3 regions of the Caballeronia sp. LZ029 genome follow, and region 2 is predicted to be linked to each of the others. Evidence: predicted binding sites of a transcription regulator. Region 2 holds the regulator's gene; each other region holds the start of a gene.
The links. The regulator FliA, encoded in region 2, starts transcription of late flagellar genes. The targets are predictions, from matches to a motif close to CTAAAGTTTNNNNNNNNNNNGCCGNTA.
Positions count from the first base shown of each region.

Region 1: the regulator FliA is predicted to act here: its motif matches at 778-804, upstream of motA (flagellar motor stator protein MotA).
Region 3: the regulator FliA is predicted to act here: its motif matches at 1,395-1,421, upstream of flgM (flagellar biosynthesis anti-sigma factor FlgM).

Region 1 is NZ_JARUXO010000004.1:618,690-620,954, reverse strand. It holds gene QCE73_RS28790 (helix-turn-helix transcriptional regulator) at 1-636, opposite strand, end outside; gene motA (flagellar motor stator protein MotA) at 899-1,771, shown strand; gene motB (flagellar motor protein MotB) at 1,790-2,265, shown strand, end outside.
Region 2 is NZ_JARUXO010000001.1:3,018,475-3,020,739, forward strand. It holds gene QCE73_RS14240 (GGDEF domain-containing protein) at 1-498, shown strand, start outside; gene QCE73_RS14245 (RNA polymerase sigma factor FliA) at 500-1,234, opposite strand; gene QCE73_RS14250 (flagellar biosynthesis protein FlhG) at 1,250-2,167, opposite strand; gene flhF (flagellar biosynthesis protein FlhF) at 2,160-2,265, opposite strand, start outside.
Region 3 is NZ_JARUXO010000093.1:436,430-438,694, forward strand. It holds gene QCE73_RS36010 (sulfite exporter TauE/SafE family protein) at 1-444, shown strand, start outside; gene QCE73_RS36015 (cupin domain-containing protein) at 544-1,044, shown strand; gene flgM (flagellar biosynthesis anti-sigma factor FlgM) at 1,060-1,365, opposite strand; gene QCE73_RS36025 (CHAD domain-containing protein) at 1,549-2,265, opposite strand, start outside.

The DNA of each region.
Region 1 (2,265 bases), on a different contig from region 2:
GGTGTCCGCTCGCGTCGCGTGCCCGGCATGGGCGGGCGCGGGATACGCTTCGAGTTCCGCGAAGAGCGCGGCGAGCGTCGCGTCGCCGGAAACGTCGATCTGCCGGCGCAGACGCGCGAGCAGATGCGCGCGCCACTCGTGCCAGTTGTCGATCACATCGGCGAGACCTTGCGGATGCATCGACAGACGCAGCACGTTAACCGGCGGCGCGAGCAGTCCTTCATCCGCCGATGCGACGAGCGGCGCGAACGCCGCGTTGGCCGCGACCATCGTCCAGTGACGATCGACGGCGAGCGCAGGATACGGCTCGTGCCCCTTCAACACGAGATCGACCGCTCGGCGCGCGGCGGCGAGTTGCGGATCGGCGAGCGCGCGTTCGCGATACAGCGGCGCATAACCAGCGGCGACGAGCAACGTATTGCGCTCGCGCAGCGGCACGTCGAGTTGCTCGGCGAGGCGCATGAGCATCTCGCGGCTCGGCAGCGAGCGGCCCGATTCGACGAAGCTCAGATGACGCGTGGAAACGTCCGCGACGCCGGCGAGATCGAGCTGGCTCAGGCGCCGTCGCTGGCGCCATTCGCGCAACAGCGTGCCGACGCTCGATTGCATGGCGGAGTGTGCAAGGGTCGAGTTCATGCGACCGATGTTAGACGAAGCCCGTGCGCGCGATCCATTACCTGCGACGTAATCGCGTCGAACGGCATGAGGCTGCGTTGACGAACGAGCGTAAGATTTACTTCGCAAACCTTTGCGCAGAAAAAGTTGCGCGCGTCACCCTAAATGTCCGGTGCTTAAAAGCCGATAAGCCCCACAACAAGCGAACAATGCGTCGCGAGCCGTGCGCGCCTCAATCCCGAGCACGCACGGCTCGCGGCGCCCGGACATTTGCGGAGAAAACATGTTTGTCATCATCGGATGGGTCCTGGTTATCGGCTCGGTGATCGGAAGCTTCATCGGCGTCGGCGGCCACCTCGCGGCCCTCGTGCAACCGTTCGAGCTGCTGTGTATTTTCGGCGCGGCGATCGGCGCGTTCGTCGTATCGAATCCCACGGCCACGCTCAAGAAAACCCTGCAATCCATTCCGAAGGCCTTCAAGGGCGGCGGCTACTCGAAAGAGAAGTATCTCGCGCTGATCGCGCTGCTCTACGAACTGCTTCAGAAGGCGCGCAAGGAAGGGATGATGGCGCTCGAAGCCGATGTCGACGCGCCCGAGTCCAGCCCGGTCTTTCAGAAGTACGAGCACGTGATGGCCGATCATCATCTGCTCGATTTCATCGTCGACTATCTGCGGATGATGTCGGCGGGCAACGTCAACGCGCTCGAAATGCAGGATCTGATGGACGAGGAACTCGAGACGCATCACACCGAAAGCGCTGTCGCGGCCAATGCGATCCAGAAGATGGCGGACGGCCTGCCCGCGTTCGGTATCGTCGCGGCGGTGATGGGCGTCGTGCACACGATGGGCTCGGTCGGTGCAGCGCCCGCGGTGCTCGGCGAGATGATCGCGGGTGCGCTCGTCGGCACGTTCCTCGGCATTCTGCTGGCCTATGGTTTCATCGGCCCGCTCGCGGATCTGCTCAACGCCAAGGGCGCGGCCGAAGCGAAGCCGTTCCAGTGCGTGAAGTCCGTGCTGCTCGCATCGATGAACGGCTATGCGCCGACGATCGCTGTCGAGTTCGGCCGCAAGGTGCTCTTCACCGCCGACCGTCCGAGCTTCAAGGAACTCGACGACGCGGTGCGCGCAACCAAGATGCCGAAGTCGGCTTCCTAACTTCACGGCATAGACATCATGGCTGAGAAACCATCACGCGATCCGCTGCAATCAGTGCTTGCGCCTACCGTCGTCGTGAAGCGCAAGAAGAAGGCGCACGGCCACGGTCATCATGGCGGCGCGTGGAAGATCGCCTACGCCGACTTCGTCACCGCGATGATGGCGTTCTTTCTGCTGATGTGGCTGCTCGGCTCGACTTCGAAGTACGACAAGGAAGGCATCGAGCAGTACTTCAATACGCCGCTCTCCGCGCTCTTTGGCAACGATGGCGGCGCGTCGGCGCATACGAGCGTCATCACAGGCGGCGGCAAGGACTTGTCGAGCACGCGTCCGGGTGAAGGCAAGAAGAGCCAGGCGCAGCCCGTGCCGCAATCGATCGCGCGCGCGGCCGTCGCGATGGAAGACTTGCAGAAGCTGCAGCAACTCAAGCAGAAGCTGATGGCGCTCATCGAGCAGATGCCCGCGTTGCGCGCGTTCAAGGATCAGATTCGCAT
Region 2 (2,265 bases):
AACCGATACGCGCTCGAACGGATCGTCGATCGTGCGATGACCGCGCGCGAAACCGATGGCGACGATGCCACCGCGCTCCTTCTCATCGATCTCGACGGCTTCAAGGAAGTGAACGATACCTACGGTCACGCCGTCGGCGACATGCTGCTGCAGGCCTTCGCGCAATCGCTCGCGAAGCGCATGCGCAAGTCCGACACCATCGCGCGTCTGGGCGGCGACGAGTTCGTCGTGCTTGCGCATCAGGTGCGCGACCGCGCGGCGGTGCTGTCGGTGGCCGACAGCATTCACTCGATTCTCGGCGCGATGACATCGGTGCAGGAGCGGCCGGTGTCGGTATCGGCGAGCATCGGCGCGTGTCTGCTTTCCAGCGCGACGAGCGCGCAGCAATCCGGCATCACCGCCGTGCTGCGTGCCGCCGATCGTGCGATGTATCGCGCGAAAAGTCTCGGCGAAGGGAAAACGGTCTTCGCCGAAACGCGCGACTTCGAAACGAGCTGAATCAGGCCTCGACGCTCGTCCACGCCTGCTCGCGCAGCTTCGTGCGCAGACGCGCGACCGCCTGGCTGTGCAACTGGCACACGCGCGACTCGCTCACTTCCATCACTGCGCCGATTTCGCGCAGGTTCAGGCCGCGTTCGTAGTAGAGGCTCATCAGCAGCTTCTCGCGCTCGGGCAGCTTGTCGATCGCTTCGATCAGCGCGCCGCGCAGGCTGTCGTCGAGCAGCGCCGAAAGCGGGTCCGAGCGATCGACGCAATAGCGGTCGAGGAACGGCTCGTCGTCGGCGGAACGGTCGAAGTCTTCGTAGTAGATCAATTGGCTGCCGTGCAGATCCTGGAGCATCGACTGATATTCGTCGAGCGGCATCTTCATGTGCTCGGCGATCTCCGTCTCGCTCGCGGAGCGGCCGAGGTTCTGCTCGACCTTATGCACCGCCGATTCCACTTCGCGCGACGTCTTGCGCATGCTGCGCGGCAGCCAGTCGTTGGCGCGCAGCTCGTCGAGCATCGCGCCGCGAATGCGCTGGCTCGCGTAGGTTTCGAATTGCGCGCCTTGATCTTCCTTGTAGCGGCTCGCCGCGTCCAGCAGACCGATCATGCCGGCCTGGATGAGATCGTCGAGATCGACGCTCGCCGGCATCTTGGCGACGAGCTGAAGCCCCAGCCGACGAACGAGCGGCGCATATTTCGTCAGGACGTCCGACTGTGAGAGTTTGCCTTGGGCGTTATACATCATGGTCACCTATCTTGATCACATCGACGCCGTGCTGCTCATTGCAAAGTCGTGAAGCGCGGCCACACGATGCGCCGCCTCCCGCCCGCCCTGTTCAGAGTCGCCAACCGGAATTCGCGCGTCTGGCTGGCCGTTCGCCGCGCGCATGTACGGCGCGGGACGCATCGGCCAGTGGAGGAGCTCCGCCGCGATCGCGCGGTAGTCGCGGGCCGCGGCCGTGGCCGGGAACGCTTCGACTGCGCAGCGTGAGAGTTCCTTTGCCCGAGCGACGCGCGCATCCTCGGACACATACCCTGCCTGCACGAGCGACACGGCCAGATACCGGCTCGCGACGCCCGACAGGTTGTCGAACGCGACCGCCGCGTCAGCCGGGTTCTGCACGTGATTGATAAGCACGCGGAACTGGCCGATCGCATGGGCGTAATGCAGCCGCTTCATGCACGCATACGCCTCGGTGATCGCCGACGCGGCTACCCGCGTCACGATGAGAAAGTCATGCGCCTGAGCCGCGAGCGTCGACAGCGCGCCGTGACGGTCCAGTTGCGCATCGATCAGAACGATGTCGGCCGGACCATCGAGCAATGCGCGGCACTGCGCGGCGTCATGGCTGATGCGCTCGTCGCGCGGTGCGGCGATCTGCGAGAAGCCGAACGGCGTGCGCTCGACGACATCGGCGAGCGCGCGGCGGCCGGACATCACCGCGGCGAGCGCGCCTGCATCGGACAAACCCAGCATGCGGCTCACCGATCCCGCGTCCTGATGCTCGTCGATCACGAGCACATCCTTGCCGTGCACGGACAGCGCCGCGCCGAGATTCACCACCGCCGACGTGCACCCGATGCCCGCCGGCCCGCCCGCAACCGCCACCACGCGCGAACCGGCACGCGTGAGCAGCCGTCGCAGACCTTCCGCCTGGTCGAGCACGAACTTATCCAAAGTGCACCCCATGCAGTTCGGTCGTGGCGCGCGCGGACAGCGCGGAGAGCAGCGCCGGCACTTCTTCGTCCTGCGGCACGAACGGCGAGCCGTCGCGG
Region 3 (2,265 bases), on a different contig from region 2:
GTCGCGCTCGTTCTCATCCTCACCAACCTCAAGAAGCTGTTGAACTCGGCCGCCAACGGCGACGCGCGAGTCGACTGGAAGGTGATGCTTCTGCTTTTCTGCGTCGGCGTCTGGACAGGCTTCATCGTGCTGGATGCCGGAACGTACATGCTGCTCGTGCTCGTCCTGGCGGCGGACTTCGCGCTGCCCGAGGCGAACGCGCTCAGAAATTTCGCGACCGCCACGGCGACCGCGGTAGCGATGGCAATCTTCGCCGGGCACGAGAGCGTCGACTGGACGACGGGCGGCATCATGGCGCTCGGCAGCGTCGCCGGTGGCCTGCTGGGTGCGCGGCTCGCCATCTCCGAGCAGGCGCGGCGCTGGATAGTGGGCCTTCTCATCGTCGTGATCGTGGGCGAGCTGGCTAACCTGTCGATCCGTTATTTCGCTCACTTGCTGCACTGATCGAAGACGCGCCTCGCAGTAATTCTGAGCTAAGTCGCCGCCGACATCATGAAGTCGACCGGGCCGCGGACCCCGCACCCCGATTCAAGGAGAAACGTCATGAAAACAGATTTCCTGCACGGCGAGCAGAATGCAGCCCCTATCGATATTCCGGCCATCGGGCTCAGCATTCAAGTACGCATTGCTTCGAAAGCGACCGGAGCATCGGCGACGCTACTGGAAACAACAGACCAACCCGGATTCGGCCCGCCGCAGCATCGGCATGAGATCGAGACGGAAGTCTTTCATGTCGTGCAAGGCCGTTATCTTTTCGACGTGGACGGAAAGCAGACCATCGTCAGCGCAGGCGAGACGATAGTCGCGAAACAAGGCACCACGCACCGCTTCATCAATATCGACGATCGACCGTCGCGGATGCTGGTGCTGGTCACGCCCGGCTGGGACGCCACCCGTTTTTTCAGCGAACTCGGTGACGTGATGGCGAATGGTTCGCCGGACCCGGCGGTATTGAAAGCATTCGGCGACGAGTGGCGCATCGAGTTTGTCGGTCCGCCGCTCACGAGGCCCGCCGAACTCGCCCCCGACGCATTAAGCGTGTAATCGGCGTACGCGCGATCAAATGCGGCTTCTCGCTTGCAGCAGGTCGCGCGCGGTGCTCAGCATGCCGTCCGCGATATTGCCCGAATCGATCTTGTAGCTACCGTCACGCAGCGCGGCCTTGATCGACTCGACCTTGGCCGTATCGATGTCGGAGCCGCTCGATTCGCCCAGCGCGGACATGGACGACAGACTCACCGTCGAGTTCTGCGCACCGGCGGCGCTCACCGGTTGCACGGCGGCCTTCGCATCGCCGTTGTTCGTCGCGCGTTGCGTGTCGCTCTGGACGGTTGCGACTGTGTAGTTACTGGATTCGATCTTCATGGTGTCTACTCCCGACGTGTTGAATCCTTTAACGGTCCGGGGTTTGAAATCTTCACCATGCACGGGAACGCGTGACCGATCCCGACGCTCGCCGCACCCCGCGAAGCCTTGCCGGGCGGGCGTCTCAGTCGTTTGAAACAAATTGAAACAAAGTGTGAGCAAAGCCACACAAGGGCGATCGGGTCAACTCGCGATGGCTCGAACGCGTCGCGCCGCAGCGCGCATGCGCCGGCCCTTCTGCTTCTCCAGCCATTGCAGCGACTCCTGCACGACTTCGGGCGGAACGTCCTCGAATGACGCGTCGCGAATCAGCATTTCGCTTGCGGCGATGTCGTTGAACTGGCCGAGCTTGTTCTGCACCGACGTCAGCTCCTTGATCGTGCGATCGTGTCCGCCCTTGATCACGGGCTGAAAAAACTCGAGCAGATAGCGCAGCTTCTTGCCGGCCTTGCGAACGTCGTGGAGATCTTCTTCGTGGGCAGTCTCGTTACGCGATGCATATTTGCTGCGCTTCTTCAGCGCGCGCTCTGCCCGGCGAACGCGATCCTCCGCGAAGTCTCGAATCGGAAGATCATTGCAGCTCGACGCCAGCGCGTTCTGCGCGCGAAGCAGGACGTCGTTGAGGAACGACTCGACATCATCGCTCTTGATCATCGTCTGGCTATGCACCACTGCCTGCGCCCGCTTTTGTCTCGCGGCTGCCACGAGAAGGCCCATCGATGCACGCGACGCCTGCGCGGCTTTCAGAAGATCGCCGGCGATATCCCAGTCTCGCGTGCCACCGGCCACGGCGGCCAGGCGCTTGAACTCTTCGGTAGCGTGCGCGGTCGCTTCTTCGCCGAGATAAGGCGAATAAGCCCAGTACAAGGCACGCAGTTTTCTGAATGCGACGCGTAGTTG